Regions from separate parts of the Peribacillus sp. FW305-BF15 genome, predicted to be linked through region 1. Evidence: predicted binding sites of a transcription regulator. Region 1 holds the regulator's gene; each other region holds the start of a gene.

Region 1 (4,294 bases):
AACTACTTTAGCATAATGATTTCCTAAACATAGTCATTGAAATGTCATGTTAGGGGTACCTTTAAGTGGTGTTCTGCCCCAATTTTTGATACCATTTTGTAGTATGCGTTTATAGATTGTCCCCACGTCAGTAACGTTCCAAGCGGATGGGTGACTATAAAAGGAGTTTTCATTTTTGAAAAAAGAATATTGGTTCGTCATCATCACTTATATTGCCATGCAATTATCCAGTATTGTCGGGGTACCCATTTTCATGCTGATCGGGTCTTATACCGGAATGCCGGCTGATGAACTCGAAGTGAAATCTGCAGCATACTGGATAGTTTTCAGTTTTCTCGCTGCTTTATTCTTGATTCTTTTTTTAATGAGAAAAGATATGAGGGAAAAGCTGGACGCGAGAAACCAAACTTCCGTATCCATGTCCATATTATGGGCAATTGCAGGAGTGTTCATGGCTCTTTTTGCGCAAAGCATTGCCGGAAGCATTGAACAAATGCTTGGGGTGGAGTCTGAATCTGAAAATACGCAGCAACTCATTTCACTCATTTACAAAGTCCCCATGGTCATTTTCGTCACTTCAGTAATTGGACCTATATTGGAAGAATTAATTTTCCGTAAAATTATTTTCGGATCACTTCATAAACGCTTTAACTTCTTTATTTCAGCTTTAATCAGCTCAGTTATTTTCGGCTTGGCGCATGGTGAATTTGAACATCTTCTTTTATATACGGCAATGGGCTTCACTTTTGCTTTCCTTTATGCGAAAACAGGCCGCATTCTCGTTTCCATGAGCGCTCATATTGCGATGAACACGCTTGTTATCATCCTTCAAGTGGTATATCGGGAGGATATTGAGAAGATGCTAGATACTGCACAGGCCTTCATCGGAGGTTTATTATGAAACGTCAATCACCATTATTCATGGGCATCATTTATGCAGGCTTAGGGGCTCTTTTTACCGCTATCGCAATTCAAACCGTCAATTCTTCTGGATGGGGACTCTTTGCCTACATACTTGTCCTTATTGCGACTCTTGATTTTGGATCGGGATTACGCATGATCATGCTGCACTTTAAGATTAAAGCCGCACAAAAAAATAAGAAAAAATAAAAAAACGCTGCATAAATGCAGCGTTTTTTCATTCCTCCAAAGCCGCTTCTTCCACTACCGGATAATGCTTCAGGAAGTAGATGAGCGACTGAAGTTCCACGGCCAGGTCAATGTGGTGGACCCTTATGGATGGCGGCACGGTCAGCCGTGCAGGTGTGAAATTCAATATTCCTTTTATGTCAGCTTTGACTAGACGATCGGTTATCGTCTGGGCTACCTGTGCAGGCACTGTCAATATCGCTGCAGTAATATTATTTTCCTGCAATAGTGTATCGATTTGATCCATATGGTAGATGGGCACATCAGCTATTCGCTTGCCGACCTTTTCTTCAGATACTTCGAAAGCCATTTCAATTTTTGTATTATTATTTTTCATGAAATTGTAATTTAAAAAAGCGGTTCCTAAATTTCCCACTCCGATTAAAGCGACTTTGGTCAATTCATCTTGATCAAGTGTTTTTCTGAAGAAGGATAATAAATAATTGACATTGTAGCCGTAGCCTTTTTTCCCAAGCGCGCCAAAGTAGGAAAAATCACGGCGAATGGTAGCAGAATCCACTTTTACGGCTTCACTTAGCTCAGCCGAGGAAACTCTTTGTTTGCCTGAGGAATGTAAGTTCTTTAAAAATCGATAATACAATGGCAACCTTTTGGCTGTTGCCTGCGGTATCTTTGGGTCATGGTTCATTGTTCTTCCCCGCCTTCACACATGCTTTTCAACTTAATCTCTATCTGTTCGTTTTACTTGCCTTTTATAATCGCTACTAGACACTCCGCCTGTTTTCTCCACTAAGAATGTAGGCCCGATCACCATTCCCTTATCAATGGCCTTACACATGTCATAAACAGTCAAGGCAGTCACGGATGCAGCTGTTAACGCTTCCATTTCCACACCTGTACTCCCTTTTGTCTTAGCTTCCGTTTCAATCCTAAGCCTATATCCTTGTTCTTCTTTTTCCCAATCAAAGGCTATATTGACCCCTTGCAGAGCAATGGGATGGCACATCGGAATTATATTGGATGTATTTTTGCTGGCCATGATTCCTGCAACTTGTGCAACAGCCAGTACATCACCTTTTTTCATTTTATGGTTCGTGATCAATCCATATATTTCATCATTCAATAAAATGCTCGACTGAGCCACTGCCGTCCGGGTTGTTTCAGGCTTAGCACTCACATCGACCATTTTGGCCCTGCCCTGTTCATTAAAATGCGTTAAGTCTCCCATTTAAGTAACCCCTCCTAAATCATACACTATTATTCCACTTTATGTAATAGCTTTTCTTTCAGCTTGGAACCAAGCTGTTGCCGATAATAACTAAAATACGTTAAACTAACAGTAATCAATTGAGGTGAAATCTATGATTTTATTACAAATCAATCAACTATCGAAATATTATGGAGCTGAACTTATTTTATCAAATATGAAGCTCGAAGTTCAAAATAAAGATCGAATTGCCCTTGTCGGCCGAAATGGCGCCGGCAAATCCACTCTGCTAAAAATCATTGCCGGGCAGCTTTCCCATGATGGCGGTGAAATAATCAAACCAAAAGGCGTCACCATCGGCTATATGGCCCAGGATACTGGATTGGAATCCGCATTGACCATTTGGGATGAAATGCTTACTGTATTCACTGACCTTATAGAGCAGGAAAAGGAACTGCGTCGCCTTGAGGCTGATATGGCCAGACCTGACATCTTTGAAAACGAAACGGTTTACCAAAAAGTGCTGAATGAATACGACACTTTGATGGTGGCATTCAAAGAGAAGGGAGGTTATCAATATGAAGCGGATATCCGTTCCGTATTGCATGGTCTTCAGTTTGCCGACTTTGACTATTCTACCCCAATTTCCACTTTAAGCGGCGGGCAAAAAACAAGGCTTGCCTTAGGTAAGCTGCTTTTAAGGAAACCGGATATATTGATTCTGGATGAGCCGACGAACCATTTGGATATCGAAACCCTCTCTTGGCTTGAACAATATTTACAAGGCTACCAGGGAGCTGTCCTCATTGTTTCCCATGACCGCTATTTTTTAGATAAAGTAGTAAACCTGGTATATGAGATTTCCCGGAATAACATGAAAAAATACCATGGTAATTATAGTTCTTACCTAGAGGGAAAAGCGGAAGATTATGAGCGGGACATGAAACTGTTCGAGAAACAGCAAGGGGAAATCGAAAAGCTTCGCGATTTTGTCCAACGTAATATCACAAGGGCTTCCACAACGAAAAGAGCACAAAGCAGACGTAAACAGCTCGAAAAGATGGATGTACTGGACAAGCCGCAAGGTGATGAAAAATCCGCGAATTTTTCTTTCCAGATTGAAAGGCAAAGCGGAAATGAAGTACTCCACCTCCAGGACCTGGCTATCGGATACGAAGGGGAAACGGTATCAAAGAATATTAATTCCCGGATGACAAAAGGAGAGAGCATAGCTCTTGTCGGCCCAAATGGAGTTGGAAAATCAACTTTATTGAAAACGATCATTTCCAAGCTGCCTGCCCTTTCTGGGGATTTCCGTTTTGGAACGAACGTAGAAGTCAGCTACTACGATCAAGAACAGGCTAACCTTGTTTCCAATAAACGCGTACTCAATGAATTATGGGACGACTATCCCCTTAAACCGGAAAAGGACATTCGCACCGTACTCGGTAATTTCCTATTTAGCGGGGATGATGTTTTGAAAACCGTTTCCACACTAAGCGGGGGCGAAAAGGCCCGGCTTGCTCTAGCCAAAATGATGATGCAAAAAGGCAATTTTTTAATTCTTGATGAACCAACGAACCATTTGGACCTCGATAGTAAATTGGTGCTTGAAAATGCATTAATTGATTATCCGGGAACTATTCTATTCGTCTCACATGACCGTTATTTCATAAATCGGATAGCAACGAAAGTGATAGAGCTCTCCAAAGACGGCAACGAAGAATTCCTCGGTGATTATGATTACTATCTAGAGAAGAAACAGGAGCAAGCGGAAATCCAAGCACTTGAACAGCAGGATCAGGCTAAATCTTTAGATGCGGCTGTAGAAAAAACAAATTACAAAATTGATAAAGAAGCAAAAAAAGCTGAACGCCAGCGAAAACGGCGCATTGAGGAAATCGAGGCAGCCATGGAGCTTCTTGAAACCGAAATAAACGAATATAATGACCTCCTATGTGATCCAAATGTTTTTCA
Region 2 (4,294 bases), on a different contig from region 1:
GAATGGAAAGAAAGGTGTGAAGGAAGTTTGAAGAAGGAAATTGGGGTTATTTTAGAAGAAATGAACGGTGTATTTCACAAAATGGACGAAGGGGTAACGGATGTGCTCCTAAAAAATTTACGGACCGACACCAGGATCTTCATCGTTGGTGAAGGCAGATCGGGCTTCATGGCCAAAGCCTTTGCGATGAGATTGATGCACCTTGGCTTAAACGTCTATGCAGTCGGGGAAACGATTACCCCTTCTATTTCGAAAGGCGATCTGATCATAGCCATTAGCGGGAGCGGCTCGACCAAAAGTGTGATATCAGTTGCAGCAAAAGGCAGGGAAGTGGGATGCAAGGTGTTTTCGATCACGACGAATGACCAATCGGAATTGGCGAATGTCTCTCATGAGGTCTTGGTGATACCGGCAGCAACGAAAAATCGCTTGGAACATGAAACGAAAAGCGTCCAGCCGTTAAGTTCTTTGTTTGATCAATGTGTACATGTTTTATGTGATGCAGTATGCTTGGACTATTCATTAACCGAGTCCATCAGCCACGAGCTTACTTATTCCAAACATAGTAATGTAGAGTGAAATATGGCGGGACCCCTTCAGCGGGTGCCCGCTTTTTTTGATATGAAAAATGCCCTTACTCCCAAACGGGAATAAAGGGCATGCACCGTGAACATGTCACGGTGATCATGAATTAATAAGCCAGGCTGAATAGGGCTTTGATGTGTGATAGGTAGCGAACATTACTTGCTTCTTTCATCAATGTAGCCGGAAGGCCTTTAAGGGACGTGTTATTGGCCCCAACGGTTGCAACTGCATCCTTACGGCCAAGGCTCGCAAGTGTACCTGAGTTTACAGGTGAGAATTCTTCAAGCTTCTTGCCTTCAAATGCTGCATATAGGTTGTATCCAACAAGCTCACCCATTTGCCAAGCATTTTGTGCAGTAGGAGCATATGGACGGCCGCCTTCTGGAGGGAAAGCAACGGCACTGTCGCCGACAACGAATACGTCTTTATGGGATTTGGATTGCAAATACTCATTGACGGTTGCTTTGCCGCGATCCACTTCAAGGCCTGATTCGCCTACGATAGGAAGAGCCGCAACTCCGCCTGTCCAAACAAGCGTATTGGCCGTTATCGTCTGTCCGTCTTTCAATTCGATTTGATTTCCTTTAACACCCGTTACAGGCAGACCTGTCAGGAATTCAACGCCGCGTGCTTCCAAGCTTGTCATGGCACGTTCGATTAAGTGATCAGGCAGTACCGGAAGGATTTTTGGACCAGCTTCCACAAGCTTGATTTTCAAGTCCTTGAAGTCCACTCCGAACTTTTTGGCGATTTTAGGGAAATGATCCACGATTTCACCGATTAACTCAACGCCCGTCAATCCGCCGCCGCCAATCACGATGGTTGCGTCCGCTTCATTATTCGTTTGAGAATATTCGCGAATGCGATCTTCGATATGTTTGTAAATCTTGTTAGCATCATTAACGGATTTCAAGACCATGCTGTTTTCCTCAAGTCCCGGAATGCCGAAGAATCCTGTTTGGCTTCCCAAAGCAACAACCAGGGCATCATAAGATAATGTGGAACCATTGGCAAGTTTCACTTCTTTATTATCGACCGAGAATGACTCCACTTTGGAAATGACAAGGTCGATATCTTTTCCTTTGAAAAGCTTTTCCAAAGGAATGGAAACGGCTTGTTCAGAAATGGATCCGCCTGCAAGACGGTGCAATTCAGTGATGATTTGGTGCGTTGGAAATTGGTTCACCACTGTAACCTGCACTTCATCCTTTTTGTAATATTCACGTACGGATAAGGCAGATAGTAATCCTGCATAACCTGCACCTAAGATGACGATTTGTTTTGACATAGTTAATCCCCCGTTCTTACTGATTGAAAGTTCATCAAATTATTTTTGGTTTTTACGTTCTGCAGAGACTTCAAGAAATGCTTGGGCGAAACGGAAAAGCTTTTGTGCTTCCGGATCTTTCATCATCCTTAACAGACCAAAAAGACCGATCACATCATTATTCGCTTCTGCACGATCCTTAGCCTCGATGGCATTAGCAGCAAGCCCTTTCACTGAATGGACCACAGGTGTCGCGATCTCCGAAATTGCGCTGACCGTATCATTTTTCAACACATCATCAGTCGCAACCGATTGAGCGAAATCATAAGACTTTGTTAAAATATTCACTAACTCAGTTAGTTTTGGTAACTGCTCGACTAAAGTGTTCAATGATTCCTGAACCTCAGGCTTTAATAATTGGTCCAGTACATCTAATTGTTTTTGGCGGGCATTAAGTTGTTCAGTTTGTGATTGGGTAATCGTTTCTGACATATCCAATTCTCCTTTGCAATAAGCATTTTGTTGATGTAATTAGAAAAACTTGTAAAATATTACACAATGTGAGACGAGAAAAAATACTAACAAAAATGTAATAAAAGCTAAACTATAGTATATCCCTTTAGTGGCTTGAAAACAGCTGATTTTTTAAAAAAGATTCATAAAATCATCTTTTCCTGCTTATTTGAAGTACAGATATTAATGAAAGTTACCTGTTTTTACCTAAAGTATACTGTAAGAGGGTGTCTGCCATCGACGCCTGTCGTACATATTTCCATCTTGATTTGCCATCCTAAATGATGGAGGTGAAAAAATGTGACGGATTCAGAATCTAAACTTACAGAAGAGAATAATGATAAGAAGCTTCATAAACTGGTTGGCAGTATGGAATATACTAAAGCGCAACTAATCGAAGGTATGAATGGAATTTCTGAAGTTTACCTCAAAAACAGCGAGGAAAGCACATCGGAAACACCTGATAAATAATATTGTTGTGTAAGCATAGCCACACAGTTATGCTTACTTATTTTTGTAATAAATCGACTCCTCATTCTCAAAGTATAGTTGTTTAAATATTCTAAAAATACCCTTGACTTTATCATGAATTGACGTAAGATAAGGTATATAGCCATGGTGTAAACAGGTAGTTTTCTACTCTGCCATCGCCTAAAATGGACTCGGTGACTTAAAAGATGAATCTATAAATAACTGTCGAATCTAATAGACTTCGCTGGCCAGCGAAGCTAATCCTAGATCAAAAACCAGTTATATCAATTATTTCTCATTGATATGACTGGTTTTTTTTATTTCATCATTCACCTTGTCCCGTTTTTGGCCTGAGAAAATCCAGCGGCTGGCTACTACTCATTCACACAGTTGTATTTAGCGATGCAAATGGCGAGAGGCAATGTCAAAAGGTATAAAGTATTTTAAATCTTGTAGCAGGGGTGGGAATTATATGATAGGTACGAAGCAAACTAGGCTCGCAATTGATGTAGGCGGAACATTTACGGATGTTTTCGTTTTTGATGAAAGCACGAAGGAAATTTCCATTACGAAAACGTCGTCTACTCCTCTGAATCCAGAGGTCGGTATTTTGGATGGAATTGCGAAAGCGGAAATCGATTGTGAAAATATAAAAGTTTTTTCCCATGGTACAACAGTGGGCACCAATGCCTTGATTGAAAGGAAACTGCCAAAGACAGCATTGATCACATCCGCTGGATTTCGGGATGTATCGGAAATCCGCCGAGGAACCAAGCTTGAGTTATGGGATACATATGATGATGTAGCCAAACCGTATATTCAAAGAAGAGACCGTTTTGAAGTGGAAGAGCGCATCGATTTTGCTGGGAATGTCTTGACGGAAATCAATGAAGAGGAAGTACGGTCACTGGCAAGGAAATTAAAACGACGCGGTACCGAATCCATTGCGGTTTGCTTCATGAACTCGTATGTAAATGGAAGCAATGAAGCGAAAGTGAAACGAATCATCCAGGAGGAACTCCCGGATGTCTATATATGCATTTCAAGTGAAGTCCTTCCTGAGATTTTTGAGCATGAGCGCATGAGTACGACGATCGTCAATGCCGTTTTGGGACCGACTGTCAGCAACTATATTAAAACCCTTGAAGGTGAAATGAATAAACGAGGATATGAAGATGACATATTAGTGCTTCACTCAGGCGGAGGGGTGATGACATCCCAAACCGTTCCCCGTTATGCGGCAAGACTTGCAAGCTCCGGAATCGCTGCAGGTGCGATTGCCAGTAAACATATCGCCCAGCTTTGCGGCTTTAATAATGCCATTGGTCTGGATATGGGAGGAACGAGCACCGATATTTCCTTGATGCATGAAGGAGATTTGCGAATTACCAAAGATTGGTATATCGAGTATGGATATCCGATTGGGTTCCCAAGTATCGAGATCTTGACGATAGGAGC
Region 3 (4,294 bases), on a different contig from region 1:
ATTCAGGGATTGGTGTATGTGTAGCCCACTCTAGAGAACGTGCATCCCATGGATCGTTTGAGATATTTCTTGATGCATAACGAGTACTCCAATAGATATTGTACACAATAAGTGCAAAACCTATTGCTAAACCAATCGCTCCAACGAAAGAGAGCATATTCAATGGACCATATCCTGTTGATTCAGAGTACGTATACATACGACGTGCCTGCCCATCTAAACCAGTGATGAACATCGGGAAGAATGTTACATTAAAGCCGACTATAATGAACCAGAACGACCATTTTCCAATTTTTTCGCTCAACATGAAACCGAACATTTTTGGCCACCAGTACGTGAAACCGGCAAGTACGGCAAATACAGTACCAGGGATTAAAACGTAATGGAAGTGAGCTACTAAGAACATTGTATTATGGTATTGGTAGTCAGCACTTGCCATGGCAAGCATAACCCCTGTTACCCCACCGAGCGTGAAAATCGGAATGAAAGCTAAAGAGTATAGCATTGGAACGGTAAACACGATTTTACCTTTCCAAAGTGTGAACAACCAGTTGAAGATCTTAACACCAGTCGGCACGGCAATTGCCATCGTGGTAATCGAGAAAATTCCGTTAACCATTGCACCGTGGCCCATTGTATAGAAATGGTGAGCCCATACAATGAAAGATAGTGTAGAAATAGCTACCATGGAGATAACCATCGAATTATACCCGTACAGGTTACGACGTGCAAATGTCGAAATGATTTCACTGTAAATACCGAAAGCTGGAAGAATAACTATATAAACTTCAGGATGTCCCCAAACCCAGAACAAGTTTGCCCAAAGCATATCGCTACCGCCATTGGCCATCGTAAAGAATTGAGTTCCGAATAGACGATCCATTGTCATCAACGCAAGTGCCACTGTCAATACAGGGAAAGCGAAAACGATAATGAAGTTTGTAATCAAGATAGACCATGTGAACATTGGCATTTTCATTAAGTTCAGGCCAGGTGCTCTCATTTTCAAGATGGTTACGATAAAGTTGATACCAGTCATTAATGTACCAATACCTGCGATTTGAAGTGAGATCGCGTAATAGTTCGAACCGACTGATTCACTGAAATCGTTACTTGCCAGCGGGAAGTAAGATGTCCAACCTGCATCAGGAGAACCACCGACTACGAAAGAAATGTTAAATAGCATTGCCCCCATGAAGAATAACCAGAAGCTTACTGCGTTCAGACGTGGGAATGCTACGTCACGCGCTCCAATTTGTAATGGTGTAACAATGTTCATTAACCCAATGATAAATGGCATAGCCATGAACAGGATCATGACGACCCCGTGTGTTGTAAATACCTCATTATAATGCTGTCCATCCAAAAGACCGTTATCTGGAATAGCCGTTTGAGCACGCATCATAAGAGCATCGACGCCACCGCGGAAAAGCATAAGCAGTGCTGCCAAGATGTACATGATACCAATACGTTTATGGTCAACCGTTGTTAACCATTCACGCCATAAGTAACCCCATTTTTTAAAATAGGTAATTCCGGCAACAACCGCAATCATGGTTAAACCAATGGCAACCATGGATGCATAAATCGCAGGACTTGGATGAGGTACGGCAAATCGATCAAAGTAATCCATACTTTTGTGACTCCTTTCAGGAAAATATTCCTTATCTTGTAAACCTAGTTGTTTTATCGAACGAAATTAATTCTTAGTGATTCATGTTGCTGTGTTCTGAATGTTCCTCGTGTGAATCCTTGGAATCATGTTCTTCAGTATCAGAAGATCCGTGGTCATGACCAGCATTTTCCCCTTCAGGAGCTGGTGAAAACTCTAAGTGAGTTCCAGTGTATGTGGATTGTCCCACATGACCAGGTTTTAATAATTCATTGAATTTTTCCTCAGTAATCGGTTTAGCAGTAGCTTTAATTTCATCTACCCACTTATCGTAATCTTTTGCTGACAATGCATTAACGTTGAACGTTTGCTGAGCAAAACCTGAACCACTGAAGTTTGAATTTCGACCCATATACTCACCTGGTACATCAGCTGCTAAGTGCAACGTATTAACCATGTCCGACATCGCGTATTTTTGTCCTCCAAGTTGCGGAATCCAGAAACTTGAGATTGGACCGAATGAGTAAAGTTTAAATTCGATTGGTCGGTTAGTCGGTATAAACAGATAGTTGACCGTTTCGATATCTTCTTCCGGATAACTAAAATGCCACTTCCAGTTGGAAGATGAAGCGTAAATAACTAGAGGTTCTTGATCTCCGTATCCTTTAGGTGTTGCCTCAACTTCATTTGTTGTTTTAACAGTAACAACGGATAGGAAAGCGACGATTATAATTGGGATCGCAACCCAAATTATTTCAAGAACCTTACTTCCTTCAATATGAGGCGGTTCATAATCATCACGTTGTTTGGAAGCACGATATTTCATTATCATGAAGATATACAGTACCATAACGACAAGGACGACAAAGGCCATTGTCCATATCGAAATCATAATAACATCTGCTTGTGTTGCAGCTACTGGCCCTTTAGGGTCCAAGACCATTAATGGGTTATCGCAACCGGTTAGCACAGTGGCAATAGTAAAAAGTATAGTTAATAGAGCCCATTTTATTTTCATAGTACTACCCCTTTCTTACATAATAAAATTCCAATTGGTAATTATTCGGACAAAGTGTTACCATGTTCACAAACCCCGACATACCAATATTAATCCCAAGTCTAAAAAAAGACAATACAAAGTGACATCTGTCACATAAAGTTCAATAAAGAGCAGTAAGAAGATGGTAAATGAACGGAAATGTTCGAAAATCTTCAGCAAATGAAATATAATAATTGTTTAATAACATACCTATGGAATTCACTTATCATTACAGGATTGCATATATTACCGGTCCACTATCCATTTATTATTACTCTAATATAATGAAATGAAAATTTCACATTATATTCTCCGTGTTTATTGCCTCAACCTCCCTCAAGAATATGAATGATATTACCTATCCTGTCAAGTAGGTATTTATCGTTGGAAAACATGATTTAAAACGGATTTTTTACACTCGGCCAGGGAAGTTGGTAAATGGTAGCCGCATTGGATATGATGTTGAATCCATGCTTCCAAACTCTATTGATCCAACACTGGTCAATATTATATGTATATAAGGAAACAACGAGTGGGTAAATTGGGCTCTTTCTCCTTGCAATAATTATTGCCCTTTCAGTATTCCTAACGAGCCGTTTACCAGTAGTCATATGTGAAATAATTCAGGGGTCGGCCAAACTTGTTGCAACTAGTGATGTTTATCGGTCAGCAGGACAGGTCTGAATTACAGAAAAGGACATTTGGTTGTTCAATAAACTCCGCCTTTGTAACCCACACTTCCTCATTGAATGAAACTTCAAGTAAAAGTGCAAAAAAAACCACAAAAAAAGGACTTTTAAAAAATGTCCTTTTCTCGTGGATATAGTTCAAAGTTTAAAGTTAGAACTTCCTGCGTTCGGGCAGTTCGGTTTGGATATCCGAGCACATCGTGTGTATTCCATTAAATGAAAGGGTTGGTCATATTTTTGATACATAACGAGTGCAGTATATTGTATTGAATTAAAAAGTAGCCAACTGATAATTAATCCAAGTCCTCCACATAATGAAAGCGCATTCAATCATTCGGATCACTTTGACTCAAATTCTTTAGACAGGCGTTCATCCATGTTAGTAAATCTGATGATAGAATGCTCATTATGCTATATTCCTCGTTTTAGTTACTGAATTCTGTACTTCTTTTTGTTTGAGTGTTAGCCTTTGACTTCATTTTTATGATTTTAGTCGTTTCCGGTACAATTCTTTCACCTTTATGTGTTTTCATTACCATTTCTTCTGTCAGGACAAAAAATATACCAACTAGAAAAATTGCAGCTGCGCTTAGTGTGATGGCGATTCCAACGGAGGTAAATATATAATCTTTATTGTAATCGCTTACAATGAAACTTAAAGCAAAAATAATAATTCCGATTACACAACCTGTGCCCGATACCCATTTCACTGCATCTAACATCTTCTGATTAGCTTCCATAATTTCATCCCCTTTCTTTCTATTTTATGACATTTCACAAATTTGTCAAATCTTTTCTATATTTTAACATATTCACAATGGAAACCTTGACAAGTAGAACACGCTACTATTAGCTTTTAGGTATTAAAGACTATATGAAGAATTTAAAAAACAGTGCAAATGCACTATCTATTTTCCCGATATTAACCTTGTGTTTACTATTAAAAACTTCTAA

Evidence for each region. The regulator Rex, encoded in region 1, represses fermentation and respiration genes when NADH is low (regulators of the CRP and FNR family bind a similar motif). The targets are predictions, from matches to a motif close to TTGTGAAATATTTCACAA.
Region 2: the regulator Rex is predicted to act here: its motif matches at 2,394-2,411, upstream of AC3WLU_RS05705 (DUF1641 domain-containing protein).
Region 3: the regulator Rex is predicted to act here: its motif matches at 2,750-2,767, upstream of qoxA (cytochrome aa3 quinol oxidase subunit II).

The regions. Positions count from the first base shown of each region.
Region 1 is NZ_JBYSYV010000042.1:3,279-7,572, reverse strand. Features, by position in the region: gene AC3WLU_RS25720 (CPBP family intramembrane glutamic endopeptidase) at 176-901, shown strand; gene AC3WLU_RS25715 (YdiK family protein) at 898-1,110, shown strand; gene AC3WLU_RS25710 (redox-sensing transcriptional repressor Rex) at 1,139-1,798, opposite strand; gene moaC (cyclic pyranopterin monophosphate synthase MoaC) at 1,832-2,338, opposite strand; gene AC3WLU_RS25700 (ABC transporter ATP-binding protein) at 2,472-4,294, shown strand, end outside.
Region 2 is NZ_JBYSYV010000004.1:165,139-169,432, reverse strand. Features, by position in the region: gene hxlA (3-hexulose-6-phosphate synthase) at 1-31, shown strand, start outside; gene hxlB (6-phospho-3-hexuloisomerase) at 28-579, shown strand; gene AC3WLU_RS05710 (NAD(P)/FAD-dependent oxidoreductase) at 692-1,873, opposite strand; gene AC3WLU_RS05705 (DUF1641 domain-containing protein) at 1,913-2,344, opposite strand; gene AC3WLU_RS05700 (hypothetical protein) at 2,666-2,836, shown strand; gene AC3WLU_RS05695 (hydantoinase/oxoprolinase family protein) at 3,309-4,294, shown strand, end outside.
Region 3 is NZ_JBYSYV010000052.1:6,640-10,933, forward strand. Features, by position in the region: gene qoxB (cytochrome aa3 quinol oxidase subunit I) at 1-1,633, opposite strand, end outside; gene qoxA (cytochrome aa3 quinol oxidase subunit II) at 1,707-2,630, opposite strand; gene AC3WLU_RS26445 (hypothetical protein) at 3,766-4,080, opposite strand.